Ketobacter sp. MCCC 1A13808: one gene and its partner. The protein of the gene in region 2 binds, or shares a complex with, the protein of the main gene of each other region. Links are inferred from orthologs where the notes say so. Each region holds a gene or a part of one and is shown on either strand. Other genes may lie near its edges.

What was found. Proteins that work in one complex are often made in the same cells at the same time.
Region 1: the proteins of uvrD (region 2) and uvrB are in contact, whole or in part, in a crystal structure (PDB 7EGT), measured with the Thermus thermophilus proteins. The link is inferred for Ketobacter sp. MCCC 1A13808 from one-to-one orthologs. Residues at the interface, in WP_096412145.1 of Thermus thermophilus: His654, Arg656, Phe657, Gln666, Asp668, Glu669, Lys680, Arg681, Leu682, Ser683, Lys685, Tyr686, Ala687; in WP_096411307.1 of Thermus thermophilus: Glu23, Leu25, Arg26, Asp27, Gly28, Glu29, Arg30, Phe31, Arg55, Glu326, Asp327, Phe328, Glu379, Ser382, Gln383, His398, Gly400, Arg401.

The regions. Positions count from the first base shown.
Region 1 is NZ_VRKW01000005.1:259,776-264,580, reverse strand. The notes cover bases 458-3,342. They hold uvrB (excinuclease ABC subunit UvrB), read right to left. Parts: upstream 2,964-3,342; coding sequence 951-2,963; downstream 458-950. Other genes in these bases: FT643_RS12400 (mannose-1-phosphate guanylyltransferase/mannose-6-phosphate isomerase), read right to left, coding at 2,983-3,342; FT643_RS12410 (NAD-dependent epimerase), read right to left, coding at 458-853. Also shown: more of FT643_RS12410, read right to left, coding at 1-457; more of FT643_RS12400, read right to left, coding at 3,343-4,398; FT643_RS12395 (aminotransferase class I/II-fold pyridoxal phosphate-dependent enzyme), read right to left, coding at 4,537-4,805. UniProt on the Escherichia coli protein: The UvrABC repair system catalyzes the recognition and processing of DNA lesions. A damage recognition complex composed of 2 UvrA and 2 UvrB subunits scans DNA for abnormalities.
Region 2 is NZ_VRKW01000009.1:135,094-140,743, reverse strand. Bases 1,346-4,317 are described here. They hold uvrD (DNA helicase II), read left to right. Parts: upstream 1,346-1,737; coding sequence 1,738-3,897; downstream 3,898-4,317. Other genes in these bases: FT643_RS16385 (TRAP transporter substrate-binding protein), read left to right, coding at 4,000-4,317; FT643_RS16395 (DUF1302 domain-containing protein), read right to left, coding at 1,346-1,398. In the rest of the region: more of FT643_RS16395, read right to left, coding at 1-1,345; more of FT643_RS16385, read left to right, coding at 4,318-5,112; FT643_RS16380 (acyl-CoA thioesterase), read right to left, coding at 5,189-5,596. UniProt on the Escherichia coli protein: A helicase with DNA-dependent ATPase activity. Unwinds DNA duplexes with 3'-5' polarity. Translocates on single-stranded DNA with 3'-5' polarity. Initiates unwinding more efficiently from a nicked substrate than double-stranded DNA.

The DNA of each region.
Region 1 (4,805 bases), on a different replicon or contig from region 2:
CAGCTTTTTTGCCAAGACACTCTTCCAACACTTCGATGTAGCGCAATAGTTCAATTGGCTGATTGCTACCTATATTATATAGGCGATATGGCCCCTTACTGGTTGCCGAGTCGGGCTTGTCACCGGTCCAGTTCGGATTAGGCACCGCTACATTATCCAGCGTGCGGACCACCCCTTCCACGATGTCATCCACATAGGTGAAATCGCGCCGATGATTGCCGTAATTAAAGACGTCAATGGGCTTACCTTCCAGAATCGCTTTGGTGAACAGAAACAAAGCCATATCCGGACGGCCCCAGGGACCATAAACCGTAAAAAATCGCAATCCGGTTGTTGGTAAATTAAACAGGTGGCTGTAAGTATGGGCCATCAGTTCGTTGGACTTTTTTGTGGCCGCATAAAGAGACACCGGATGATCCACATTGTCGTGCACCGAAAACGGCATATTTGTATTGGAGCCATACACAGAGCTGGTGGATGCATAAACCAGATGCTCAACCTTGTTGTTACGGCAATTTTCCAGAATGTTTATAAACCCAACCACATTCGCCTCAATGTAGGCGTAGGGGTTAATAATGGAATAGCGCACACCCGCCTGAGCCGCCAGATTGACCACCTTTTGAGGCTGTTCTTTCTTGAACATCTGTTCCACTGCAGACCGGTCTTCCAGCGATGCTTTAACAAAGGTGAATCCATTGCGATCCTGAAGCCGCTTTAATCTTGCCTCTTTCAATGACACATCATAGTAGTCATTCAGGTTATCCAGACCAATAACCTCATCGCCTCTATCCAACAATTTGTGGGAAAGAGTGGAACCGATAAATCCAGCCGCTCCGGTCACCAGAACTTTCATAAGATGCGTTCCTCGCTATTCAAATAGTTCGTTGTACTTCAATATTAATACTAGCTCGTAGATGCAGAATCATAGCATAGCTACCTACCCTGCCTAACTATTGGATAAAGGCTAGATCCTTCAATCGCTGAACTTCATCACGGATACGGGCGGCTTCTTCAAATTCCAGGCTTTTCGCACTCTTAAACATCTTTTGCTCAAGCTCCTTGATCATTGCCGCTACCTGACGCGGCTCCATCGAGGCAATATCCACTTTATATTCACCGCTCCGGTCAGCCACTTTCCGCAGATTTTTACGATTACCGCCCGGCGCACGAGCACCCTCCATAATATCCTCAACGGATTTTCTGATCCCGGCGGGGGTAATGCCGTTCGCTTTGTTGAACTCCGTCTGCTTGTTGCGGCGACGCTCTGTTTCGTCCATCGCCTTGCGCATAGAATTGGTTATCTTGTCTGCATAGAGTATGGCCCGCCCGTTCAGATTCCGGGCTGCGCGTCCGATAGTCTGAATCAGGGAACGCTCAGAACGCAGGAAGCCCTCTTTATCGGCATCCAGAATTGCCACCAAAGAGACTTCCGGCATATCCAGACCTTCGCGCAACAGATTAATGCCCACCAGCACATCAAACTCGCCTAAGCGTAAATCCCGGATAATTTCTACCCGCTCCACGGTATCAATATCCGAGTGCAGATAGCGTACACGTACTCCGTGCTCAGCCAGGTAATCCGTCAAATCTTCTGCCATGCGCTTGGTTAAGGTGGTTACCAGGACCCGCTCTTGTTTGGCAATGGTCGCAGAGATTTGAGATAACAAATCTTCCACCTGTGTGGTAGCGGGCAAAATCTCTATCTGTGGATCGACCAAACCGGTGGGCCGCACAATCTGCTCGATAACGGCCTGCTGGTGCTCCGCCTCGTAATTGCCCGGTGTAGCGGAAACAAAAATCGTTTGCGGACATAAGGCCTCCCATTCTTCAAACTGCAGGGGCCGGTTATCCAAAGCAGAGGGCAAACGAAACCCATACTGAACCAGTGTTTCTTTGCGCGACCTGTCACCTTTATACATGGCGCCTATCTGGGGCACCGTCGCATGGGATTCATCGATTACCACAAGCGCATTATCGGGCAGATAATCAAACAGCGTCGGAGGTGGTTCTCCGGCACCACGCCCTGAGAGATAACGGGAATAGTTTTCTATTCCGGTGCAATACCCCAGCTCCTGCATCATTTCCAGATCATAACGGGTACGTTCCCCTAGACGCTGGTGCTCCACCAATTTACTTTCGTTACTGAAGAACGCCAACCGATCATGTAACTCGGTTTTGATATTATCGATCGCGCCCACCACGGTTTCGCGGGGAGTAACATAATGGGATTTAGGATAGATCGTATAACGAGGTAAGCGCTGCAACACCTCTCCTGTCAGCGGATCAAACAAGGACAGGTTCTCTATTTCGTCATCAAACAACTCGATTCGCAGCGCTTCTCGCTCAGATTCCGCGGGAAACACATCGATGATTTCTCCACGCACGCGATAATTCGCACGATAAAAATCCGTGTCGTTACGGGTGTATTGTAGCTCCGCCAATCGACGCAGAATCGTGCGCTGATCAATCGGATCACCACGGTCCAGGTGCAAGACCATTTTCAGGTAACTCCCCGGATCACCCAAACCATAGATCGCGGACACCGTTGCAACAATTAACACATCTTGCCGCTCCAGCAACGCTTTCGTAGCAGACAACCGCATTTGCTCAATATGCTCGTTAACCGAGGAGTCTTTATCTATAAAGGTATCGGATGAAGGCACATAGGCTTCCGGCTGATAATAATCGTAATAAGAAACGAAATATTCAACAGCGTTATCAGGGAAAAACTCTTTAAACTCGCCGTACAATTGAGCTGCCAGCGTCTTGTTGTGGGCCATGACCATTGTCGGCCGCTGAATCTGCTCCACCACATTGGCGATAGTAAAGGTTTTACCGGAACCGGTGACCCCCAACAGCGTCTGATGAGAAAGCCCATCATTAAGGCCTTCCACCAGACTGGCTATGGCGGTGGGCTGATCGCCCGCCGGCTGGTACTTTGAATGAACTTTGAATTTGCGCACTGTTACCTATAAGGGGAGTCTAATCGTTATTACCCCGGCCGTAAGTATCATCCAGGCGAATAATATCATCTTCGCCCAAATACGCGCCGGTCTGAATTTCAATGATTTCCAGCATAATTTTGCCCGGATTCTCCAGCGAGTGCACCTCACCAAGCGGGATATAAACGGACTCATTTTCACTGATCATGACTGTTTCGTCACCACGCCTAACTTTCGCAGTCCCCTGCACGACGACCCAATGTTCGGCACGGTGATGATGTAACTGGGTGGATAACCGCGCGCCCGGCTTAACGGTGATTCGCTTCACCTGGTAACGGCCACCGGCATCCACGGAATCGAACTTACCCCAAGGCCGGTGCACTTCACGGTGAAATTCATGTTCGGTGCGCCCGGATTCTTCGATGGTTTTAACGATATTCTTGACCCGCTGGACCTGATCAATATCCGCGACCAATACTGCATCACGGGTTTCGATAACGGCTATGTTCTTTACGCCCAATAAGGACACCAACCGACTCTGGGAAATAGCCATTGAGTTCTCTGTGTCCAATGCCAGTACATCCCCCTCAAACACATTCCCAAACTCATCGCCCTCCTTCACTTCCCACAAGGACTGCCAAGACCCCACATCCGACCAGCCGGCATCCAGCGGAATGACGACACCTTTATCGGTTTTTTCCATGACGGCGTAATCAATCGAATCTTCCGGGCTTTTCAAAAAGTCATCGGTACCGATACGCACAAAATCCAGATCCAGGGACTTGTTCTGCCACGCGGCTCTGCAGGCCGCTATCATATCAGGATTAAACTTGGCCAATTCACTCAGGTATAAGTCGGCACGAAAAGCAAACATCCCGCTATTCCAGTAATAGTGGTCATCAGCCACGTATTGTTTAGCGGTTTCAAAGTCCGGTTTTTCAACAAAAGCGGCTATCGGGCGAGAGGGCCCTGATTTCTGGTTACCCACTTTGATGTAACCGTACCCGGTTTCAGGCTTGCTCGGTACGATCCCGAACGTAACCAGCTTGCCTTCCAGTGCGGCGGCATTAGCTAACGCCAGCGCCTCATGAAAGGCAGGCTGGTCTTTAATGTGATGATCAGAAGGAAGGACTAACACCACGGCTTCAGGATCTTGCTCCAAGGCGCATAAGCAAGCCAGCGCAATGGCCGGAGCGGTATTGCGTCGAGCGGGTTCAAGTATAATTCTGGAATCACTAACACCAAGACTACGAATCTGTTCAGCCAACAAAAAGCGCTGATCTTCTGCCGTCACAAAAATCGGGCTTTGGCTGGCAACCGATCGCGAAAGCCTAGTCAGGGTTTCCTGAACCATTGACTGATCAGAACAAAGCGGCAGAAACTGTTTGGGATGAGAAGATCGGGAAAGAGGCCACAATCTTGAACCACTTCCACCTGAGAGTACTACTGGAATCATAGGGCTACCTTCTAGCGCGGGTTAGTCTCATAGATGCTTTGAATATAACACAAAGCCTGTTGCAAAAAATAAAAAAGGCCTGTCAACACGAAGGGAGCACAGGCCTTTTACGACGGTGATCAGAATGATCTGCAAACGCTATTCAGCTTGCAGTTTCAACCTGATTGACGCGAGTTTCACGCACACCACGAACACTTCCATGGTTTTATTGATATCGGACAAAGCAGGAAAGCTGGGTGCGAGCCGAATATTCTTGTCTTCCGGATCAAGCCCATAGGGAAATGTTGCACCCGCAGGCGTTAACTTCACCCCAACAGCAGCGGCCAAGGCAATGATTTCTTTGGCCAAACCGGGCAAGCAATCGAACGATATGAAATATCCGCCTTCCGGCACAGTCCAGCCACCCA
Region 2 (5,650 bases):
AGGAGCAAACTCGCCCGGCTCGTATTTGGCATAGCAATCGTAAGGAACGGGTGACTCCTTACAGCTCAATGAAGGCAAGCCCAGCAAGCCGCCGAGCGTATCGCCATCTTCAAGCTGGAAGGGTTGATCCTTCCGCATGCTGATTTCACCGGAAAATGCGGTGGCACCACCAGGTAAACCGAAATCGACACTGGTGTTAAAACTGACGCCGAAGAGCTGGATGTCTTCAGGATAATATATGGCCATATCCGCAGTCGGGAACAACGCCGCTGTATTGGTTTGGGTGGCAGGAGAACCGCCAGTCAAAATCCCGCGCACGGTGGACAAATCCAGACCGGCAAAACCAGGGTTGAATAGCTCAGGTCTGGGCAGATGGCCGGCCACGATAGGCAGACGAGAGTGATAGTTCATGTAATAGGCGGCGAACTCGGTTTCGATTGAATCCACGAAATAGCGGGCCGCCAAGCCGAATTGGCCTTGGTCGTCAGGTTCCATATCCTGGCTGCGGGGCAGAGTGGTAGCGGCTGCACCGGGCGCTCCGAATTCGTTACCGCTGGGCATGAATCCACCGTAGCAGTTTCCGCCTGCCAGATCCGTCGTAGAGAAATAGGTGCCGCAAGGCGGTAATTTGGTTTCTCTCCACTCAAGCAAATAAAAGGCTTCCACGGTCAGGTTTTCGGTGACACCGAGGGAGGCGTACAGCGCATTCAGTGGAATCAGTGCATCTTTTACTTCTGAGCCGGGTGCCAACAAGGCTTGTACGTCGACCGGGTTAACGGAGTTAATACCGTTAGGGAAAAATAAACCTTCGCCCCAGCTGATGACCTGTTTACCCACACGAACGTTTAAAGGGTGGTCTCCTAACCACCAGTCACCCCAGATGAAGGCATCCAGAATGTCTGCGCTGCGGCCGTCGCTTTGGTTGGGATCAAGATTTTGACCGTTGGCATTCTGACGGTAGTACACCGGTAAGTCCGTTACGCCATCGCCATTCACAATGCGATTGTCATAGAACGCTTTACCGCGAACAAAAGCACCGTAGTTTTTGTAGTTCAGCTCCACATCCATAACAATTTTGGCGAGTTCGGAAAAAGTAGAGCCTTTTTTCCAGAGCAGGTTGCTGTTGTCCTGCGAGCTGGTGCCGTGCAGGTGAACCATGCCCATGTCCAGTAACTGCTGCGGGGTGAAGCCCGGAGAGTTCGCCAATGCATTGACCTGTCCGACACCACGATAATCCCTGTCATCTGCTCGCCACGAAGCCCCAACAGATACCGTAGTATCCACCTGCATCGAAAAATCGCCGCTTTCGTAATTGAATGCTTGGGCGGGTACCACTGCACCGGCGGCAGCGATTGCCCCCGCTAATGCAGTGAGCTTAAAATAATTTTGATTTGCCATCAGAGTCGAACTCCATTCATCAATAATTGTTATTTGTATGGAAGACCAAACTGTGCGGAAGTCGAATAGGGAGGGATAACAAAACGAAGAAGACAGCTATTGGGATGTTTTTTTTGTTATCGTTAATCCGGTTCGAAAGGCGCACCTTCTCACTTTGGTTAGCAAAAATATATACGTAAAATTACAGAACGTGAAACTTTCTAGCGACATTTTTCACATATTGGCCGTATTTTGGCTGATTTTTGCCAGTCTTTCGGTCTTTTATAAAAAAACGGTCTAGATGCGGCAGTCTTTTGATTTGCTTTGGTACTTGTCCCTTGAAATCGGTAAAATGCGCCGATGAAAAATACTTCACTGATCCAATCTTTAAACCCTGCCCAAGCACAGGCGGTGCAATCCAGCGCAGATCGCTTGCTGGTGTTGGCCGGCGCCGGTAGCGGCAAAACCCGTGTACTCGTTCATCGTATTGCCTGGTTGATCCAGGAGCAGAATGTATCTCCCCACGGCATTTTATCTGTTACCTTTACAAATAAAGCGGCTGTGGAAATGCGACACCGTATTGAGGCGCTGTTGTTGTCGCCAACGTCTTCCATGTGGGTGGGGACGTTTCACGGTATTGCCCATCGTTTGTTGCGCATGCATTACCAGGACGCCAGGTTGCCACAGAATTTCCAGATTCTGGATGCGGATGACCAGCTCAGGTTGGTCAAGCGAATAATGCGTCAAATGGAGCTGGACGAGTCGCGCTGGCCTCCCAAGCAGGCGCAGGCGTTCATTAACAGCAATAAAGATGAAGGCTTGCGCGCAGCGCATATTGATGTTCACGGCGATGCTTTTCAGCAAACACTTGTTAATATTTATCAGCAGTATCAGGATGCCTGTGATCGAGGCGGCATGGTGGATTTTGCGGAACTGATCTTACGCAGTCATGAATTATGGCTAAACAATCCGGCCATTCTCGCCCATTACCAGCAGCGTTTCCGCCATTTACTCGTTGATGAGTTTCAGGATACCAATCGCATCCAATATGCCTGGCTGCGGGTGCTGGCGGGCAACCAGGTGCCGATTACCATCGTCGGCGATGACGATCAGTCAATCTATGGTTGGCGGGGGGCTCGCATAGAAAATATCCGTTCATTTGGTGATGATTTCGGGCGTACGGAAGTGGTCAGGCTGGAACAGAATTATCGTTCCACGGCCACCATTCTGAATGCCGCGAACGGAGTGATCGCCAATAACCGGGACCGTTTGGGTAAGCAGTTGTGGACTTCGGGTGACGAAGGCGAACCAATTTCCCTGTACGCCGGTTTTAATGAAGTGGACGAAGCCCGCTTTGTATCCGATCGTATTCAGCAAACGTTGCAGCAAGGTTTACGGCGCAGTGACATTGCCATTCTTTATCGCTCCAATGCCCAGTCCAGGGTGTTAGAAGAAGCATTGTTGCGCGCTGCAATCCCCTATCGCATTTATGGCGGTCATCGTTTTTTTGAGCGGGCGGAAATAAAAAACGCGTTAGCGTATTTGCGCTTGATGTCGCACCGGGATGACGATGCTGCATTTGAACGAGTAGTGAATACGCCAACACGGGGGCTGGGTGACAAATCCCTGCAAAAGATTCGCAACGCCGCGCGGGAATTGAAGATACCGTTGTGGCAGGCCAGCTTGAGTGTGTTGCAGCACAAGGCTTTGGCAACAAAGGCCGGTAACGCCTTGCACGGCTTTATGGGTCTGATCGAAATGCTGGACCAGGAAACCCGCGGTTTAGGGTTGTCGGAGCAAGTGGAGCGCATGATTGATGCGTCCGGGCTAATCGTCTATCACCAGAATGAGAAAGGCGAAAAAGGTGAAGCACGGGTAGAAAACCTGAAAGAATTAATCAGTGCCAGTCGCGAATACGAAACCAATGGCGACGAAGAATCCGCTACCCTGGCGGCGTTTCTGGATCACGCTGCGTTGGAGTCGGGTGAAACACAAGCTCGCGAAGACGAAGATTATGTGCAAATGATGACACTGCATTCCGCTAAGGGTTTGGAATTCCCGGTGGTCTTTATCACGGGGGTGGAAGAAGGATTGTTTCCCTCCATGCGGTCAGTAGAAGATTTACAGCGCATGGAAGAAGAACGGCGTCTGGCCTATGTCGGAATTACCCGGGCAATGAAGACGTTGTATCTGAGTTATGCAGAAAGCAGGCGCATTTACGGCAGCGAAAATATTCATACGCCGTCGCGTTTTCTGCGCGAGATTCCAGCCCATTGCCTGCAGGAAATTCGTGCCAGTGCCAATATCACCCGTCCGGTTACGGCGATCCGTGGGCGTGCACCTGCAGACAGCAGTTCGCCTTATCAATTAGGCCGTTCCGTCAGCCACCCCAAGTTTGGAGAAGGTGTCATAATTGGCTGCGAAGGGCAGGGTCCTAACGCTCGGGTTCATATTAATTTTACCGCGCCTACGGGGGAAAAATGGTTGGTGGCGCAGTACGCGCGGCTGGAGCTGCGCTGAAACCGGGCGCGTGTGAGGCGGATGCCGTGGCAACCGGCTGTCCGGCAAACCGCTGGGTGGAATAGGCTAGACAACAAAAACAACATAATCGGGAGTTTTCAGATGAAGTGGACGCATAGGGTTCTGCTGCTTGTATTCATGCCATTCGTTATGCTATCAGGCTGCGGTGAAGACACGCCTGCAACGCAAGCGGTAAGCGGTGAACCGCAAAAAACCTTTACCTGGAAAATGGTCACCACCTGGCCACGAAATTATCCCGGTTTGGGTATGGCGCCGGAAAATTTTGCCAAGGCGGTTGGTGAAATGAGTAATGGTCGACTGCAGGTTAAAGTGCATGGTGCGGGTGAGTTGGTACCTGCGCTGGGCGTGTTCGATTCGGTTGCTCGTGGCGCCGTGGAAATGGGGCACGGCGCGGCTTATTACTGGAAAGGGAAAACCCCATCCGCTCAATTTTTTACTGCAGTACCTTTCGGATTGAATGCCCAGGAAATGAATGGCTGGCTGCATTACGGCGGCGGTATGGAATTGTGGCGCGAAGTATACGAGCCGTTTAATCTGGTGCCGTTTGCCGGTGGCAGTACCGGAGTACAGATGGCTGGTTGGTTCAAGAAAGAAATTAACAGTGTGGATGACCTGGAAGGCTTGAAAATGCGGATTCCCGGCTTAGCGGGCGAAGTGTTTCAACGGCTGGGTGGGGTGCCGGTGACGTTGCCTGGTGGCGAGCTGTTTACTGCGTTGCAGACCGGTTCTATTGATGCGACCGAATGGGTCGGGCCCTATAACGATCTGACTTTTGGTCTATACAAAGTAGCGAAATACTATTACTACCCGGGTTGGCATGAGCCGGGAGCGATGCTCGAATTTATTATCAATAAAGAAGCCTGGGAAAGCTTGCCGCCGGATTTGCAGGCGATAGTGACCTACGCCACCCGCGCTATCAACCAGGACATGCTGGACGAATACACCGCACGGAATAACGCAGCACTCGAGGAACTGGTCAATAAACACGGGGTGCAATTGCGTAAACTGCCGGATGATGTGCTGAACGCCTTACGGGTAGCCTCTGAACAGGTGATCGAGGAAACCATTGCCGATGACGAAATGGCGAAGAAAGTATACCAATCATTTAAAGATTTTAAGGAGAGCGTCGTGCCGTACACCCGAATTTCAGAAGAGGCTTTTCTTAAGACCCGGGACCAGGAAGGTCGTGATTAACATTGCGGTATCGCAATAGCGGAAGGGAAAACAGGGTTGCTGTTTGTGTGTCCCTTTCCGCCATTGCTGCATGTATTCAGCTTGTGCGTGGCACTGGCCGGGTACGGCGGTTTTCATCAATAGCGACAAAGGTGAATTGCCCTTCGGTGACTTTACGGCATTCAGCGTCGCTGTAATGCTGTGCCCAAACCTCCACCACAATGGCCATTGAGCTGCGCCCGATGTCTTTCACGGTGGTGTAACAGCTGACGACCGAGCCCACCGCCACCGGGCGCAGAAAAACCATTGAATCAAGGGCTACTGTGGCTACCCGACCGCGGGCCAGTCGATTGGCGGTGACGGCACCGGCCAAATCCATCTGAGACACTAACCAACCGCCAAAAATATCCCCTTCGGCGTTCGCGTCTGAAGGCAGGGCGACGGTTTGCAAGGTGAGTTCACCTTGAGGCGTTGGGAAATTATCGTCTTCGCTTATATCGTTCATGTGCATCCTGTAGGGCTGGAGCAAGTGGTTAACGGTCTCTAGTGTAGCAAATTT